2 linked regions of the Prochlorococcus marinus str. MIT 0918 genome follow. The main gene of each other region encodes a partner of the protein of the gene in region 2 in a complex. Links are inferred from orthologs where the notes say so. Each region holds a gene or a part of one and is shown on either strand. Other genes may lie near its edges.

Evidence for each region.
Region 1: the proteins of accC (region 2) and accD are in contact, whole or in part, in a solved structure (PDB 8UXZ), measured with the Escherichia coli proteins. The link is inferred for Prochlorococcus marinus str. MIT 0918 from one-to-one orthologs.

The regions. Positions count from the first base shown.
Region 1 is NZ_CP114780.1:444,497-453,833, reverse strand. Bases 2,072-4,940 are described here. They hold accD (acetyl-CoA carboxylase, carboxyltransferase subunit beta), read right to left. Parts: upstream 4,007-4,940; coding sequence 3,137-4,006; downstream 2,072-3,136. Other genes in these bases: O5636_RS02400 (phosphoribulokinase), read right to left, coding at 4,251-4,940; O5636_RS02410 (hypothetical protein), read right to left, coding at 2,736-3,056; O5636_RS02415 (Gfo/Idh/MocA family protein), read right to left, coding at 2,072-2,731. Outside these bases: fba (class II fructose-bisphosphate aldolase), read right to left, coding at 1-261; O5636_RS02420 (class I fructose-bisphosphate aldolase), read right to left, coding at 412-1,479; more of O5636_RS02415, read right to left, coding at 1,604-2,071; more of O5636_RS02400, read right to left, coding at 4,941-5,147; leuB (3-isopropylmalate dehydrogenase), read right to left, coding at 5,220-6,308; lpxD (UDP-3-O-(3-hydroxymyristoyl)glucosamine N-acyltransferase), read right to left, coding at 6,339-7,376; proB (glutamate 5-kinase), read right to left, coding at 7,405-8,499; O5636_RS02380 (YqeG family HAD IIIA-type phosphatase), read right to left, coding at 8,499-9,011; O5636_RS02375 (DUF3727 domain-containing protein), read right to left, coding at 9,012-9,337.
Region 2 is NZ_CP114780.1:1,336,220-1,345,655, reverse strand. Bases 1,753-4,720 are described here. They hold accC (acetyl-CoA carboxylase biotin carboxylase subunit), read right to left. Parts: upstream 3,925-4,720; coding sequence 2,581-3,924; downstream 1,753-2,580. Other genes in these bases: O5636_RS07235 (glycosyl transferase), read left to right, coding at 4,127-4,720; O5636_RS07250 (YggT family protein), read left to right, coding at 2,255-2,563; psbX (photosystem II reaction center X protein), read right to left, coding at 1,981-2,157; O5636_RS07260 (Ycf66 family protein), read right to left, coding at 1,753-1,885. Outside these bases: O5636_RS07270 (ABC transporter ATP-binding protein/permease), read left to right, coding at 1-553; O5636_RS07265 (chlorophyll a/b-binding protein), read left to right, coding at 564-812; more of O5636_RS07260, read right to left, coding at 842-1,752; more of O5636_RS07235, read left to right, coding at 4,721-5,413; O5636_RS07230 (PRC-barrel domain-containing protein), read right to left, coding at 5,471-6,565; chromosome segregation protein SMC, read right to left, coding at 6,627-9,436. UniProt on the Escherichia coli protein: This protein is a component of the acetyl coenzyme A carboxylase complex; first, biotin carboxylase catalyzes the carboxylation of the carrier protein and then the transcarboxylase transfers the carboxyl group to form malonyl-CoA.

The sequences.
Region 1 (9,337 bases), 890 kb from region 2 along the record:
TTCATTACCATGATCTTGATGCATCACAACAGGGATATTTGGATAAGTTTCTGTTGCTGCAATGATTAGATGTCGAAGGAAGATTTCACCTGCATAACTGCGTGCACCTCTTGATGCTTGAAGAATTACTGGACTGTCAGTTTCTGACGCTGCTTCCATAATTGCCTGAACTTGCTCAAGATTGTTTACATTGAAAGCAGGAATGCCATAGCCGTTTTCAGCTGCATGGTCAAGAAGGAGTCTTAGCGGGACAAGAGCCATTGGTTTCTCAGAGAAGTCATGATGCCCAAGAAAAAAGTCCTGGGTCAAAGGACCAGGACTTTAGAAGATAATGGTATGAAATGTCACGCTATTAAGGGACAAAAATACCTTTGTTTGTGTAAAAGTTATTTTTAGTTTATGGAAAATAAATCAATACTTATATCCAGCAACAAATAAAGCTTCATCGGAGGACGGTTGAGAACCCTCTAAATAACACCCTTTTGAAGCTTCTGAATTTGCTTGAGCTCGTGCTAAGAGAGCATTCTGACCAGCGGTTATGTTTTTGCCATCCCAAGCTTTAAGACAAGAGTGTTGTAGTGCTCTGCCATAAGAGAAACCAATATTCCAAGTAGCTTTTCTTTTTATTTTATTCATCAAGTTTAAATATACAGATGCTGCCTCTTCACTTAATCCACCTGATAAAAAAACTATTCCAGGTACTGCAGCTGGAACGGATCTTTCCATTGTCCTAATGGTTTGCTCAGCTATTGTCTTTGGATTGGATTTCTCTGGGCATTCCGCCCCTTCAATAGTCATAGAAGGTTTAAGCAAAGTCCCTTCCAAATAAACCCCATTTGTCTTGCAGGCCATATATACTTCTTTGATTACTTCTTCTTGAATAGCTGCTGTCTTATTAATTCCATGGGAACCATCCATGAGTATTTCTGGTTCAATAATGGGGACTAAACCTGATTCTTGAACAGATCTTGCATAGCGAGCTAAGCCCCAAGCATTTTCTTTGATTGATAATTTTGAAGGACAACCATTATTTGTAATCTGAAGTACTGCTCTCCATTTAGCAAAGCGAGCCCCCTGAGCGTAATAGTCAGAAGATCTTTCTACTAGACCATCTAAACCTGAGCAGAAAGTTTCTATATCGCCTCCGCCTGCTAATGGTTTTAATCCCTTATCAACTTTAATACCAGGAATAATTCCAAGCTTTTCCAGCTTTTTTACCATCAACTCTCCGTCAGAATGGGTTTGAAAAAGAGTCTCTTCAAATAAGATTGCACCACTTATATATTGTCCAAGACCTTGAGTTGTAAAAAGCATCCCTCTATAAGCCTTTCTATTTGTTTCAGTGTTTTCTAAATTGATTGATGCAAGTCTTTTGCCAATAGTTTTTGTAGATTCATCTACAGCTAGTATGCCTTTCCCAGACTTGGCTAGAGATTCAGCAGTTTTTTTTAATTCTTCTTTGTAATAATTAAGAGGCATTAGTAATTGAAAATCTTTAAGGTTAGATTTTTTCAGATAATGCTATGAAGGATTTTATTTAATACTCATTTGCATGTATAAAATCTTACTTTTAATAGTAGTTTTTATTTATTTTGGGCGTTATTTAAAAATCATTAATTTTAAGTTTCATCCCTGATTTGGATGATTCTATTATTTTGTCAACAACCTTTTGAGTGACTACGCCTTCATGTATGCCTGGTATAACGGGTTTTTGTCTTATAATACTTTCTCCCCACCATTGTTGAATTCTAGCTACTGGAGCAACACGCCCATCTTCCCAGGTTTTAGAAAATATAAAATCCTCACTAGGCTGAATAGAATTTATAGTTTTATTTTTTTCTGCAAACCATAAACCAAATCCATGTACATAATCTGTTTGATTATCACTGCCTAATATTAATGTTCCATCTTCTCCATAAACTTCTATCCAACATCCTCTTCCATTTCTAGATACTGCAGATAATGTTAATTGAGCAGGAACTATTTGACGTGATTCAATGTCACATATTTCCATATGAGCCATACATATATCTTCACTTGTTACTGATTTCATAAGATTATTTACTGGATGCTTTCTTTCTTTAATTGATGTAGATGTAAAGCTACTTACAGAAGTTATTTCTCCAAATAACCACTCTAATAAATCAAAAGAATGTGTACCAAGTGCACCAATGACTCCTCCTCCTTTTTCAGTTTCTGAATACCAATTCCAAGGTCTATTTATATTAGCGCGACTACTCATTAACCAATCATACTTTATAAGCCATGGCTTTCCAATAGCTCCTTCTTCAATCATTTTCTTTGCTTGCATAAAGAGAGGAACAGCTCTATATTCAAAATTTACAGCTACAGATAGTTTGCGTTTAAGAGAACTTTTTTCTATTTCTAAAGCTTCTTTTCTATTTAAAGCGATTGGTTTTTCTAATAAAAGATGTTTATTAGAATTAAGTGCTTCAATCGCTAATTTATATCTAACTTCTGGTGGAGTAGCAATAATGATTGCATGAATTGAAGGGTCGTTAATAAGATGCTGCCAATTACTATAACCTTTTAAATTATATTTATTAGATGCCTCATCTATCTTCTCTTTCCTAGGATGCCAAAGTGCTATAGGTTTAAAATCTTTATTTGTTTTTAAGGAGGGTAAATGGACTTTTTCTCCAAAACCTAAACCTGCTATTGCAACCCCAATTTTTTGGTTAGGATCTTTATATGATTTTTCTAAGGTCATACTTTTAATGAGAGCAAGCTGATTTAATTGTTTCATCAATTAGGGAATCTCCATGGGGAGTATTCCATTTTTCTACCTTTTGTTTTATTCCATTAACTGATTTATCTTTATATAATCTTTTTGAGCAATCGATTATCATATTATAAGATATTTCTTGATAACTTTCATTATCAAATGATTTCCTTGGCTCATATCTGCTTAAAATAGATATTAAATTATCATTGGTTTTTTCTAAACTATTTTGATCCCACCATTGCCTTCCATTTTGCGTGGATTTCACTTCAATCCAATGATGAGTATCTCCTGCAATAACTTTATTGGGCAAATAAAGTATTAAACTAAATATAATAATCAAATTAAGTAGGTTATAAAAATTATAAAATCTCATTTTTCTATTTGTATGAGTTAATTTAATTCATTACTTCCATGTAATCTTAACAATATTCCAAGAGTTTTACGTAATTCAGTTCTAGGAACAATTTTATCTACGAAACCATGATCTAATAGATATTCTGCTGTTTGAAAGTTATCTGGTAATTTCTCTCTTAATGTTTGTTCTATTACTCTTCTACCGGCAAAACCTATCAGGGCTTTTGGTTCAGCGAGTATTAAGTCCCCCAACATGGCAAAGCTAGCAGTTACACCTCCTGTGGTGGGATGAGTAAGTAAAGGCATATAGAGAAGCTCTGCTTCTCTGTGTCGTTCTAATGCACCTGAAATTTTTGCCATTTGCATAAGGCTCAACATACCTTCTTGCATTCTTGCTCCTCCAGAAGCGCAAACAATTAGTAAAGGATATTTTTTTTCTGTTGCTTTCTCAATAAGGCGGGTAATTTTTTCTCCAACAACAGACCCCATAGATCCTCCCATAAACCTAAAGTCCATTACAGCTAGGGCCATTGGAATGCCTTCTACTTTGCACATTCCTGTCAAAACACCATCTTTCATCCCAGTACTTGCCTGGCTTTCTCTAAGCCTATCTGCATAGGCCCTTCTGTCTTTAAACCCAAGAGGGTCAACAGGGGTAAGGTCTTTATCTAAAGCTTGGAAACTTTTTGAATCTACAATTAGCTCTATCCTTTCATCACTATTAATTCTATTGTGGTGACCACAGTTGCTACATACATTTGCATTTTTGATTAGATCTTTCCTATATACAACTTGACCGCATTCTGGGCATTTCCCCCATAAACCATCACTTTCTTCAGTCTCTTGGATTACTTTTCCAACAAACTGATCTTTCCTTCTTGCTGCGAACCAATCGAATAAGGACACTTTTAGTGATTCTTTTGATTTTATAGATAAACTTTATCTCATAATGAATTCAATGGATAGAAATACTACTTATCAATACAAAGAAATCTTCTCAACATTTTTAGTTGGATTCATTAATAAAAACAAAAATTCTAGTTTTTTTATTAATGTAATGATTTTAACTATAAAAAAATCTATCTATTTAATATATTGATTTACTTTTATGTATTAAATCTACTATATAGAAAATTATTTAATTTAATCATCATTTCTTTTTTTCTTCAATCATTCTATGAATAATTGGCGTAAGAATAAGTTCCATAGCAAAACCCATTTTGCCACCATTAACAACTATGCTAGTTGGACTTGTCATAAAAGAGTCTTGTATCATTCCTAATAAGTATTGAAAGTCAATTCCCCATTTCTCTCTTGCTCCTTTACGAAAATGAATAATTACGAAACTTTCATCTGGGGTAGGTATGTTTCTACAAATAAATGGGTTAGAAGTATCAATAGTAGGTACCCTTTGAAAATTAATATCTGTACGACTAAATTGTGGGCAAATATGATTTATATAATCAGGCATTCTTCTAAGGATAGTGTCTACTATTGTTTCTGCTGAATATCCTCGTTCTGCATTATCTCTGTGTATTTTTTGAATCCATTCAAGATTAGTTATTGGTACTACACCTACTAATAAATCTGCATATGATGCTACGTCATATTCTTCGCCTACAACACCACCATGAAGTCCTTCATAAAAAAGTACATCAGTTCCCTTAGGGATTTCTTCCCAAGGTGTGAATTGACCTGGACCAAGATTTGTACCAAGCCTTGAATTATGCTCATCTGCTTCTTCTTGACTATGCAGATAGTATCTTTTGTTTCCACTACCTGTCTCTCCATAAGCTTTGAATAATTCTTCAAGTTTGTCGAATAAATTAGCTTCTGGACCAAAATGCGAAAAATTTTCCCCTTTTGAAAGAGCATCAGCCATTGCTTGCTTCATGGGAGTTCTTTCGAATCGGTGATAACTATCACCTTCAACTACGGCAGGTATTATTTCTTCTCTAGCAAAAATATGTTCAAATGCTCTTTTGACTGTGCTTGTACCAGCTCCTGATGAACCTGTAACAGCTACTACTGGATGACGCTTTGACATCTATGCGTTGCAAATTTCCTATAGATTTTCGCAGGTCATAGTATGTGTAATTGATACTTCTAGGCAGTTTATTTATATTTCTTGTAATTCATCTAGTATTTTTTGGCCCATTTCAAGGCATCCGATTTTTTGATCTAGATTTTTACTAGTTAAATCATTAGTTCTAAAACCCTTCAAAAGGACTGAGCTTACTGCTTTTTCTAAGCTTTCAGCGGCTTCTATTTCTTTCAACCCAATTCTAAGCATCATTGCTGCTGAAAGTATCATTGCAATTGGATTTGCCAAGTTTTTTCCAGCAATATCAGGGGCTGAGCCATGCACTGGTTCGAATAATCCAGGACCATCTTCTCCCAATGATGCTGACGGTAACATTCCAATTGAACCAGTAAGCATTGCAGCCTCATCGCTCAAAATATCACCAAAAAGATTGCCTGTAAGAATTACATCAAATTGATTAGGTTGTCTAACAAGTTGCATTGCAGCATTATCTACATATTGATGACTGAGTTCAACTTGTTGGTAATTGTTACCTATTGAAGTTACACATTCTCTCCATAGTTGACTTACATCTAAAACATTTGCTTTATCTACAGAACAGAGTTTCTTCTTTCTTTCATTAGCTAATTCAAAGGCTATTTTTGCAATTCGATTTATTTCATTAGTTGAATAACTCATGGTGTTAAATGCTCTTTCGCCAAATTCTTTTGTTTGTATTCTTCCTTTTGGCTCACCAAAATAAATCCCCCCTGTTAATTCTCTGACCACAACAAGGTCTACTTCTTTAATTATCTCTTTTTTTAAAGAGCTTTCATCTAATAATGCATTAAAAACTTTAACTGGTCGAATATTTGCAAAGAGTTTTAGTTCAGATCTTAGTCTTAGTAAACCTGTCTCAGGTCTTAGCTCACGTGCAATTCCATCATATTTTGGATCTCCTATCGCTGCCATTAGTACTGCATCGCTTTTTTTGCACTGTTCAAGAGTCTCAATAGGCAATGGATTATTTTCTTTCTCAATAGCATTCCCTCCAAAAGCCATTTCTTGAAAATTTAGATTGATGTTTTTTCTTTTACAAACAGCATTTAGTAGAGACTTTGTAACTTCTGTTATTTCAGGACCTATTCCATCACCAGGAAGTAAGGTTATGTTGTAATTAGTCATAGATATTTTTTTAATTATTTTAATTTTAATTTAATTAGATCGATTGAGGTTTCTAATTGCTTTAGCTATTTCTGGAAGTCTTTTGAAATTTGCTGAACATCTCAACCATAGTTTATTTGGCATAGCAGGAAAACCACTAATTATTTGACCTGCTTCGATATCTGCATGAATACCACATTTAGAGCTAGCAATTACATTTGCCCCTACATTTACTCTGTTCCCTACGCCAACTTGACCAGCCAAAATTACTCCATCTCCAATTTTTGCACCCCCTGCAATTCCTACTTGAGCAGCCATGGCACAGTTTTTTCCTATTTCAACGCCATGTCCGATTTGTACTAAATTATCAATTTTTGTTCCTGCACCTATAACTGTTTCTCCAACAGCTGGTCTGTCAACTGTTGTCCCACAACCAATTTCTACATTGTTTTGAATAATTACTTTTCCAGTCTGTGGCATCTTTCTCCAACCTTTCCTTGTAGGTATAAAGCCAAACCCTTCAGACCCAATCACAGCGTGTGAATGTATGACACAATTCTTACCTATATTGGTATGTGGATGAAGTACACAATTTGAATGCAATTCAGAACCACTGCCAATAGTCACATCATTGTATATTACTACTCCAGGATGAATAATAACTTCAGAATTTATCTTGCAATTAGATGCAATAGTTACATTTGCACCTATTGATACGTGTTCTCCTATATCTACATTTGTACCAATAATAGCAGAATTATGGATATCCTTAATAGGAATAATTTTAGGATAAATAATTTCTAAGATTTCAGCAAATGCAATTCTTGGCTCTTTAACAGTAACCCAGGCTATTTTTCTCTTTGTAATATTATTTGATAACTCTTTTTTATTAGGAAGTATTAAAGCTGAAGCATTTGTTTTGTTTAACTCTTGAAGTAAATAACTTCCTTCTTCAAGAAAACTTATTTGACTCTCTGTGGCTTTTTCTAAAGATGCAGCTTGATAAATTTGAGGATTATTTGAGATAGAAAATTCGAGAACTCCTGATTCTCCATTTTTAAGGATATTAATTATATCTAGAAATTTCATGGCTGTAAGGAATGATTAAAGGTCATTTTCAAGAAATAAATTCACTTGTAAGTACTAAAACATCTCTGTGAATAACAATAGGTGATTGTTTGGATCTTATAGGATTATTTATTTTAGCTCTTATTTCTTGACTGCTTAAAGAACTAATCCCCTTAGCAACTTGGAGTCCATCCAAATTAAAAACTGTTACTGGTTGATTCGCATTGAATTCTCCTTCTATTCGTTTTATTCCAACTAGTAAAAGAGATGCACCTTTGTTTTCTATAGCATTGAAAGCACCTTCATCTAAATATAATGAGCCTTGCGAATGTAAGGCATGAGCTAACCAACATTTCTTTGTCCCCATAGGTTTTGGATTTGGATGGAAAACAGTTCCTCCTCTTGAACCATTAAGAATTTTCTTAAGTATTAAGGGATCTCTTCCGTCTGCAAGGTGAACTGTTATTCCATTTTTAGTAGAAATTTGAGCAGCAGTGAGCTTGGTTTTAATTCCACCAGTTCCCCAATTTCCTGAATTTGTTGAATCAATTTTAAGTTGTACTAAGTCTTTAGAATTATGTACATCAGTTATTGGTTTAGCTTCTTTATTAGTTCTTGGATCAGATGAATAAAGTTTATCTATATCAGTTAGTAAAATAAGTTGATCTGCGCAAATTGCTGATGATACTAATGCAGATAATGTGTCATTATCTCCATATTTTAATTCTTCATTTGATATAGAATCATTTTCATTGATTATTGGTAAGATTTTCCAATCAAGAAGTCTTTTAATTGTTAATGAAGCATTATTAAAATTCTTTCTTGATTGAAAATCTTCCCTGGTTAAAAGTATTTGTGCAACATTATACCCATGATTACTCATAGCACTTTCATAAAGCGACATAAGATAGCCTTGACCTACTGCTGCTGCTGCTTGCAGTGAATTAATATCACTAGGTCTCTCCTTAAAACCTAGTTTAGTACATCCTAGGCCTACTGCTCCACTTGATACGATTATGATTTGATCACCTTTATCTTTAGATTCAGCAATGTATTTACAATATTCATTTATTATTGTGTTTGTTCTCAGATTTTTAGTTCCTCTAAGTAAACTAGTACCAATTTTTATAGTCCATAGTGTCATTATTTATAAGCCCCAATTATAGAAGCTACTTTATTTTCTATAATTTGCATTTTGTTGTCTTGAATAACATTTCCATTTGAGTCTATTGGCTTGACTAGAATAGTATAGATTCCTAAACGATTACCAACAAGTATATCAGTAAAGATTCTATCACCAATAATAGCTATCTCTTTATTGTAGAAATTAAAGGGCTGTATAGATTTAACAATTGCTTTCTTTCTTGGTTTTATGGCCTTATATGTAAAGGTTACATTTAATTGTTTTGCTATAGATTGAATCCTTCTTTTTGATGGATTATTACTGATTAAATGTATTTTAAAGTTTCTCTTTGCTTCTTGAATCCATTGATAGACAGAATGGTGGACTTTAATTTCATTTCTAGGTAAAAGAGTTCCATCTACATCAAGTAAAAGCAACTTAATTCCTTTATCTTTTATCTCATTATATGAGATTTTTCTGATATCTTTGCCAGTATTCCATTTTGCCTTGAGAACTTCAGTGTTTATTAACATTTAGAATTCTCTTTTATCTAGTTCTGATTCAATTAAAGGTTGAATCTTGTCAAATTCCTCACCTTCTAAAACTGAAGCTTGACCGTCTATTAGTTTTCCAACAACAAAAAATGGATCTAAAGGAATATAAAGTCCATACTCTTCTTCTTTCAGTTTGAAGTTAACTAGTAATTCATATAGTTCAGAATCTTCATCAAAATCTTTTTCTTCTAATTCTTCAGGTTCTGGCTCCTCTAGTTCTCCTGTAACAGTGAGTGTAACAGCTGATCTAATTAGTCTCAAATCATACTCTTGTAGTACAACATCAGCCATTTCAAGAATGGGTT
Region 2 (9,436 bases):
AGTTGTAGGGCCTTCAGGTTGTGGAAAAACATCTCTTTTGAGAATGATTAGTGGCTTATGGCAGCCTGCTAATGGGACAGTTGAACGGCCAAAAACAGGTGATCTTTTATTTATTCCTCAAAAACCTTATATGATTTTAGGCTCATTAAGGGAGCAACTTTGTTATCCAACTGATCAAGATAAATTTAGTGATGAGCAACTTAAATCAGTTCTCAATGAAGTCAATCTTTCCTCACTAATCAAGCGTTATCCTGATCTAACTATTAAGCAAGATTGGCCAAGAATCCTCTCGCTAGGGGAACAACAAAGATTGGCATTTGGTAGATTACTTTTAAATTCTCCAAGATTTGCAGTTTTAGATGAAGCAACTAGTGCTTTAGATATAAATACAGAAGAGCACTTATATAGTTTGTTAAAGAAAAGAGATCTTGCTGTCATTAGTGTTGGGCATAGGCCAACACTAATCGACTTTCACGAATCAATCCTGAAGCTATCAGGAGATGGTTCATGGAGTCTCAATTCATCATCCAACTACGAGTTCAATAGAGAGTAATTTCCCTTTTATGACATCCAACAATTCAGAATTATCACAAGTGGAATCTTCCAACAAAAATGCTCAAGAAAAAATTGAGCGCAATAAGAAGATTAACGAAACGCCTAGTGCAACTACTACAGATATTCCTTCATTTGGTTGGAGTGGATATGCAGAAAGAGTTAATGGTCGTTTTGCAATGATTGGTTTCACAGCAATTTTGCTAATAGAAACTTTTAGTCATTCAGGCTTTCTCCATTGGGCTGGATTAATTCCTTAATTGAAGTTTGCTTAAGGTGAATAAGCTTTCTAATCATCAAACCTTGAAGAGTTATCTCGTGGTCTAGAACGTTGCCTTGTATTCGAATTAGAAGAAGGTCTCCCTGAGCGTTGAATATTTTGATTAGATTTAAACTTGTCTGAACTATCACTCTGAACACTTCGTCTGCGTAATGATGGAGAGTTAGGAGAAGAAAACGCAGCATCTTCAGCTTTATCAGAAATAGGGTTTCCTTTAGGAGCAGAATATCTATCTGCAGTTGATTTAAAATCTCTTTCATTTCTTCTCATACCTTCATTTCTTCTAATACCTTCATTTCTTCTAATACCTTCATTTCTTCTCATACCTTCATTTCTTCTAATGCCTTTAGGAGATTGTGATGAATCATTTCTGGGTCTTGAAGTTTGAGTATTAGCTCGAGGCCTACTTCCTCGTTTACCTTCTTGACGAACTGTTCTGCGCTCACCAAAGGTCGATCGGCTTCCAATCTCGTCCTCAGTTTTATCATTTTGAAATCTGGCCATGCGTCTAGAAGCAATTCCATCATCTCTCATAGAATCCCTCTGAGATCTCATTCTTCTGCTAGCAGCCTGTTCAGGAATTGCTGGTCTAGCAGTTCTTCTAGACCGATAAAAATCTTCTTCTTCTTCCTCATAATCTTGTTCATCTCTACCTGAGAAACGACGATTTATGGGCTCTTCCTGAAATTGTTCAAAATCGTCGCCTCTTCTAGATCTAAATCCTGAATTGGGAATAGGGTTAGAATCCAATTCATCATCAAAATAGGATGATCTCCTAGCTTGATCAGTAGCAATTCCTCGAAGGCGAACACTCTCATAAGCAAAGAAAACTGTAGTGCCAGCTAACAAAAATTGTCCAAATTGCAGAATGGGATCTAATCGCCATCCCTGGAAAAACAATATGCCTCCACACAGCAAACCAATTGCTGCAAAAAAAACATCGTAATCGCGAGCAAGTGCTGGCTTAAAGGATCGTAAGAAATAAAGGCCTCCGCCACATATGGCCAAGGCAATCCCTACAATGCTGGCCCAATTCAGACTGGCATTGACCAAAGTAAAACTCCACGAAAAAATCCATAAGTGAAATAGAAAACTACGTCACTTGTTTTCAGTCTAAGAAATAAGCAGGAATTGCCTAGCCCTAGCCTTTACCTATTTCGTTGAAGTTGATCTTTCTGAGAAACCCAAAGCAAAGCAAATGCAGCAGGAACAACAATCAAGGCACCAGCAGCTAAAAAGCTGCCAATCATGCCTACAGCTGAGTTAGTCGCAGCCTGACTTGAGACAGAAGCACCGAAAATTAGATTTGACAAAATAAAAGCCATTACAGCGCTTATAAAAGCAAAAACATAATAATCTTACGAAGTAAAAGCATCTTTATACGATAGATGCACAGATGCTTAGAGCTTTGTGACGCCAATCATGATAGAAAAACTCCCAATCATCCATTTCTTAATGGGTTTTCTTTTAGCTGGATGGAGTCTGACCTTCTTGATGAGAATAGTCCTTACCTGGTATCCACAAGTCAATGTCAGTAAAGGATTTTGGGTTTTCTTTTACCTTCCTACTGAAGTGTTTTTAGCACCTACACGTCGTTGTATTCCACCAATCGGTGGGGTTGATATTACGCCAGTTATTTGGTTCGGTGTAATTACTCTTATTAGAGAATTATTAGTTGGGCCTCAAGGAATAATTGCTCAAATAGTTATCAAACAAACAATGCAAGCATAATTAAAAACCTTTTTCAATCAGATCATTTCCTGCTCTACAAATTTTGTATGAACATCACCTTTCAAAAACTCATCCCGATCAAGTAATTGCAAGTGAAAATCTATGGTGGTGGGTATCCCAGTAACAGCACATTCATTCAAAGCTCTCTTCATTCTTTTTAAAGCAGTTTCACGATCACGACCCCAAACTATTAATTTTCCAATCAAAGAATCATAAAAAGGTGGTATGTCATATCCAGTATATACATGGCTATCAACTCTTACTCCAGGTCCTCCCGGGGGCAACCAGCCAGTAATTCTGCCTGGAGAAGGTCGGAAATTATGTTGTGAATCCTCTGCATTAATCCTACATTCAATAGCATGGCCTCTGAGTTGGATTTCTTGTTGAGAGCAAAGAAGACGTTCCCCGCCAGCAATTCGAAGTTGTTCTGCCACTAAATCAATTCCTGTAACCATTTCAGTTACAGGATGCTCAACCTGAATACGTGTATTCATTTCCATAAAATAAAAATTTCCTGAACGATCAAGCAAAAACTCAACTGTGCCAGCACCTTCATAATCAATACTTTTTGCCGCTGAAACTGCAGCCTCTCCCATACGAATTCTTAAACCGTCATCCAAGGCAGGGCTTGGAGACTCTTCTAATAATTTTTGATGTCTCCTTTGAATCGAACAATCTCTTTCTCCAAGGTGAACAACATTACCAAAACTATCTGCCAAAATCTGTACTTCAACATGCCTTGGTCTTTCAATAAATTTTTCCATGTATAAACCAGAATTTCCAAATGCAGCTTCTGATTCACCTTGAGCAGCCTTGAAAAGCTCTTCAATAGATTCAGAGCTATTAACTAATCTCATACCTCTTCCACCGCCGCCTGCAGTGGCCTTAATCATGACTGGATAACCCATTTCACTTGCTAATGATGCAGCTTCTTCCCAGTTCGCCAATAATCCTTCACTCCCAGGCACCGTTGGCACTCCTACCTTAACCATAGTGGATTTAGCAGTTGCTTTATCCCCCATTGATCTAATTGCATGTGGGGAAGGACCAATAAAAACAATGCCATGGTCTTTACATATTTCTGCAAAACGATCATTTTCAGCCAAAAAACCATACCCAGGATGAATTGCATCTACACCACGTGAAGTTGCAGCAGCCAAAATATTTGGAACATTTAAATAGCTTTTATTACTTGGAGAATCCCCGACGCATACAGCTTCATCAGCAAGTTGGACATGCAAAGCATTTCTATCGGTAGTGCTATAAACAGCAACTGTTGCAATGCCTAATTCTCTACAACTACGTAGAATTCTTAAGGCAATCTCGCCACGATTAGCAATTAGGACTTTGCCTAGAGACACTATTGCAATTACTAGATAAAACGATCGTATCAGTGCTTAGCCCCATACTTTAAAAAAGCGATACGGTATATGATCAACTTTGACTTAGTTTCAAACTTTGTTTCAACTGCGGATGTGGTGGAATTGGTAGACACGCACGTCTAAGGAGCGTGTGGCTTCGGCCTTGCGAGTTCAAGTCTCGCCATCCGCATAATTAAAAACCTTGACTTCCATAAGACCTCCTACAGATCACAAACCTGCTCAAGTAGTGGTGATTATTTCTAATGGACCAGGTGAACTAACAACATGGGTTAAACCCCTAGTCGAGAGCTTACATAATCAATTAGCAATGAGACCTTGCGAAAAATTTGCCAGAATTAGCCTTAGGCTAGTTCTAGTTCCCTGTCCAAATGCAACGGGAAACGAACAAAAGGCCGCTGAAAGTTGGAATAAGTTCGAAACAATTACTTCAGCTAAAAATTTCTGGAACCTGATCTTTAATCCTAAAAAATATGGCTTTTGGCCAAATCAAGGTGTGGTTGTCTTTTTAGGGGGCGATCAGTTTTGGAGTGTTCTACTCTCCGCAAGACTTAAATATAAAAATATTACTTATGCCGAATGGAAAGCAAGATGGCCTTTTTGGAATGATCGAATTGCGGCAATGTCTCCCCAAGTCAAACAACTTCTGCCCAAAAAACTGAAACAACGTTGCGTTGTCGTAGGAGATTTAATGGCAGATCTTCAAAAAGAAGCTAAAAATAATAATCCTCTTCCAAAAGGTAAATGGATAGCAATCTTACCTGGATCAAAAAAAGCTAAGCTTTCAGTTGGAATACCATTCTTTTTAGAAGTTGCAGATCATTTATTGAGAGAAGTACCATTCTGCAATTTCATTATTCCAATAGCACCAACAACAAGTATTAAAGAAATAATATATTTTAGTGGTTTAAATAATCCTATTTCGAAACAATATAATTCTAAAATAAAAAATATAGAACAGGCTACGGGAAAACTGCCATGGAAAAAACTAATCACTAATCAAGAAACTAAAATATATTTAATTGAGGAACATCCTGCTCATGAATTTATAAGTCAATGTGATTTAGCCTTAACTACAATTGGAGCAAACACCGCGGAGCTAGGAGCACTTGGGACACCAATGATTGTTGTTGTACCTACACAACATCTACATGTAATGGAAGCATGGGACGGTCTGCTTGGAATTATTGCAAGACTCCCTATACTAAAATGGTTCTTAGGCCTACTTATTGGGCTTTGGAGATTAAGAAAAAGAAATTATATGGCCTGGCCAAATATAAGTGCTAAAAAGATGATTGTTCCTGAAAGAATTGGCAAAATTAATCCTATAGAAATAGCAATAGAGGCAAAAGGATGGTTATCTTCTCCTAAAAGATTAAAAGGGCAAAAAGAGGATTTAAGAGCTCTAAGAGGTGAAGAAGGAGCTATAACAAAAATGACAGAAGAAATTATAAATCTACTAGAAAATTAAAAAAATTCATAAGGGGTATTATTCTCGCTATTTCTTTTAAAAAGTAATTGAATCTCTTTACCATGGATCTTCGATATCATTAGAATTAGATAATTTATCATAATTAATATCATCTTGTTCTTCTCTCTTTATTTTAATTGGTTCAACATCTAAAGGATCTTCTAAGTTTTTAATTGCCTTTCGATTACTGGCTCTATTTCTTCCTTTAGAGAAATTTGAGGTCAAATCAGAAGTACTTTGAGAAGAATAATTTTCTTCCTGAGGCTCTAATTGATTATCTTGTTCAGGATAAGAATCTGCAAAATCAGAATTATTTGATCGAGGAAAATCTTCTAAATAACGTGCTTGTTTACCATAACTTTTTCTTTCATCTTCTAATTCAACATATTCCAACTCTTGCTCTTCCTCTTCCTGTTGCTCTTGCTCTTCCTCAATCACACTTATATCTTCGGAAGCTGATAAAAACTTTTGATTTTGCTCAAGTTCTTCCCCTGCAGTGAGTTGGTTTTCTACAGGCACTAAATTAACTTTATAACGCTCTCTTTCTCTTTCGTCCCATGAAGAACCACCAACTCCAATTTTTTCAAGCAAACCACTACTTAACTGCTTTAATTTCTCTTCAGCACCTTCATAAACAATTATTCGATCAGCACCACTACTAACAATCTCGTTTACTGGAATCTCCCAAGTGCTCAAAACACCTTCTCCCAAAAGTGGTACACCCATTGCTCCCATGACCAAACTAATTAATTCTCCCGTTTCAATATCAAAGGAGAAACCTAAAACTCTGCCCAATTGTTCTCCAGATTCAGTGATTACCTGACAATTAATAACTTTGCTATATCTCTCAGGAGTAAAGTCTTCACTTAAAGAATCGACAGAATCAACAAGTATTACATCCCCAACTTGACGAATACGTTCCAAGAGCATCCATTTAGGTAATCCAGGTAAAAATCTAGTTAGAGGATTATCTCTTAAACCAAGTGCTACAACTTCTCTTCGATCAATATCTACAACAACTTCACCAACCACACCTAAGCGTCGTCCTGTATCGCGAGTAATTACTTGAGTCCCCATTAATTCTGAACGAAGCCAGAGTCTTTCACTAGGGACCATTTCACCTAAATCGTTTGGAAATTGTGTGTTTGTCAAACTAGAGATTTAGATTTGAACTGTTCTATTCATTTTGACGCATAAACTGCTCAGATACATATCAAGCTGCCAAAGGCAAACCAATCACTTGGGTATTTGCCCCCCTCGCCTGAGTTACACCAATAGTTCTTGAAGCTGCACCAATCATTGGTCTACGATGACTTACAACCATAAACTGAGCATTTTCAGATTGACTTGAGATTAAAGAAGATAATCTTTCAACATTGACACCGTCTAGAAAACTATCTACTTCATCTAACGCATAAAACGGAGAAGGTCTAAAGCGTTGTAATGCAAATAAAAAACTTAGTGCTGTTAATGATTTTTCACCTCCTGACATGGCTGCTAAACGTCTTACAGGCTTACCTTTAGGATGAGCTACTAATGTCAAACCTCCTTCTAAAGGATTCTCATTATTTTCTAATTGAAGATGACCATCACCATCTGACAAACTGCCAAAAATCTCACGAAAATGTCCATCAACTGCTTCAAAAGCTTCCATAAAAGCTTCTTGCCGAAGTGTTTCAACTGTTTCAACACGAAGTAATAATTCTGAACGCTCTTCTGTCAAAATTTCCAATCTTTCAACTAAATCCTGAAGACGAACCTCTAATTTCTCAAGTTCTTCCAAAGCAAGCATATTGACAGGTTCTAAAGATTCAATCTTTTCTTGCAAGCTCTCTATTTGTTTTTGGAGACTTTCCAATCCTTCATCTCTAATTTCTTGAGAAATTTCAGGTAAAGGATCAGGCAAAACTCTCTCTAATTCTTTGAGGCGAATCTCACCACTACGCAACTGTTCATCAATAGCTTCAATCTCTTCATGCAAACGTTCTAATTTCCATTCAAAATTTTGAAATTTTTGTCTCTTATTAGCCAAATCAAGCTCGGCAGCATCTCTAGCGCGTCTTTTTTCTCCAAAACTTTCTTCAAGCTCTTTCTTTTGAAACTCTAATTTGTCTCGTTTTTTACTAAGACCTTGTTTTTCTTCTCGCCATTTTTGATGTTGCGCGGCCAACAAATTAATAGCATCTTGCAATCTCGTTTCTTCTTCCAAGAGCGCTTTTTGCTGACCATCAAGTCTTTCAATAGCTAACTCTTCATAACGTTGTTGATGAATCAAACTATCTCTCTCTTCTTTCGCTTTGGAAAGAGCTGTTTCAGCAACTTGAAGCTCTTGCTGTAACTTATGAATATTAATATTACGTTCATCTGCTTGAGGTATATTTTCTTTTGCATCTAATTCTTTTAAATGTTGTAAATATGGTTCAATCTCATTTGTAAGTGAAGTAAAACGAGTTTGATATTCTTCTTTAGACTTTCTCAAAATATTATAACGATCTAATTGTTCATTTTGTCTATTTATCAAAGGACCATTTGAACGTTTAAATGCAGAGCGCTGAGCATCCAAAGAAGCTTGTTTTTGTTCTAAGGATTTTAACTTGGGTCTCTCTTGATTAAGGGAGTTGATTAATCTATTTTCCTCACTTCTAGACTTAACCAAAGTTTCACCAAGTTCAAGTAATCTTTTTCTTAAAGGTTCTATATCATCAGAATCATTAGTTAAACCAAAACTTAAAGAACTAGCTCTATGCAAGAAACTTCCTCCTGTCATAGCACCACTCTTTTCAAGTAATTCCCCAGCAAGAGTGACAGATCTAAATGACCCTAAATGTGTACGCGCTGAGTGTAAGTTATTAAAAACGAAGGTCTCACCAAAAACATATTGAAAAACCTTTTTATAAATAGTTTCAAACCTAATTAGATCAATAGCTCTACCTAAAAATCCATTTTTTGGATTATCAGATAAACTTGGTCTCTCAAAAACACTTTTAACAGATGAAGCACTTTTAAGTTTATTTAATGGTAAAAAAGTCAATCTACCTGCTTTACGCTTTTTCAGTACTTCAATAGCTTGTGATGCAATCAAATCGCTTTCTACAACTACATGACTAATCCTTGCTCCAGCAGCAACCTCAAGAGCAAGTCGATGCTGATTATCAACTTCACCTAGATGAGCTACTGGTCCATATATTCCATCTAAGCCTGATTCTAAAAGTAATTTTAATGCACCTGTACCTCTACTTTCTTGTAAAGTGTCTCTTCTGCTTTCTAATCGCGCAATTTCTTTTTCGAGTTTAGTTTGATCATTTTCCAAACGTAAACGAGTGCGCTGTTGAACAGAAAGTTCAGAAGAATATTGGTCGATATCTTTTTGCTGGCTTTCAATCATTTTTAAAATTGAATTCCATTCATTTTCAAGAATGGCTAATTCTTTATTTAATTTTTTATTCTCTATTAAATCTCTATCTTGATCGATTTTAAGTTCCTCCAATCTTTCATTAACTTGTATCAATCTTTCTTTTAGTTGCTGACTTTCTTCTTGCAGTGGCTTCAACTTTACTTCAATTTTTTGTCTTATTAAATTTCTTTCTTTATATTTTTCGACCCATTCTCCAGAACGTCCTGCTACATCAGTTAATCTTCTCCGAGATGACTCAACAGCTGCTTGAGAAACTTTTACATTATTTTGAGCATTATCAATGTTTTCAGAAGACAATTGCTTAGTCTTTTTTAAACTATCTTCTTTAACTTGCTGTTGTAAATTTTTTAAATTTTGTCTTTTCACCTGAAGGGCTTCACCTTCATCCTTATGTTTAATAGCCTGTCGATCAAGTTCTCTAGATTGACTATCTAAACCTGCTATCTGAGCCTGAATAGAAATTAATTTATCTTCTCCTAATGACTTAACTTCCTTTTGTAATTCTTTTAATTTCAGATCTGATTTATGTAACTCTTGTTGATATTCTTCAATACGTTTCTGATCAGATACTTCTCTATCAATTAAATCTTTTTGATGTAACTTTAATT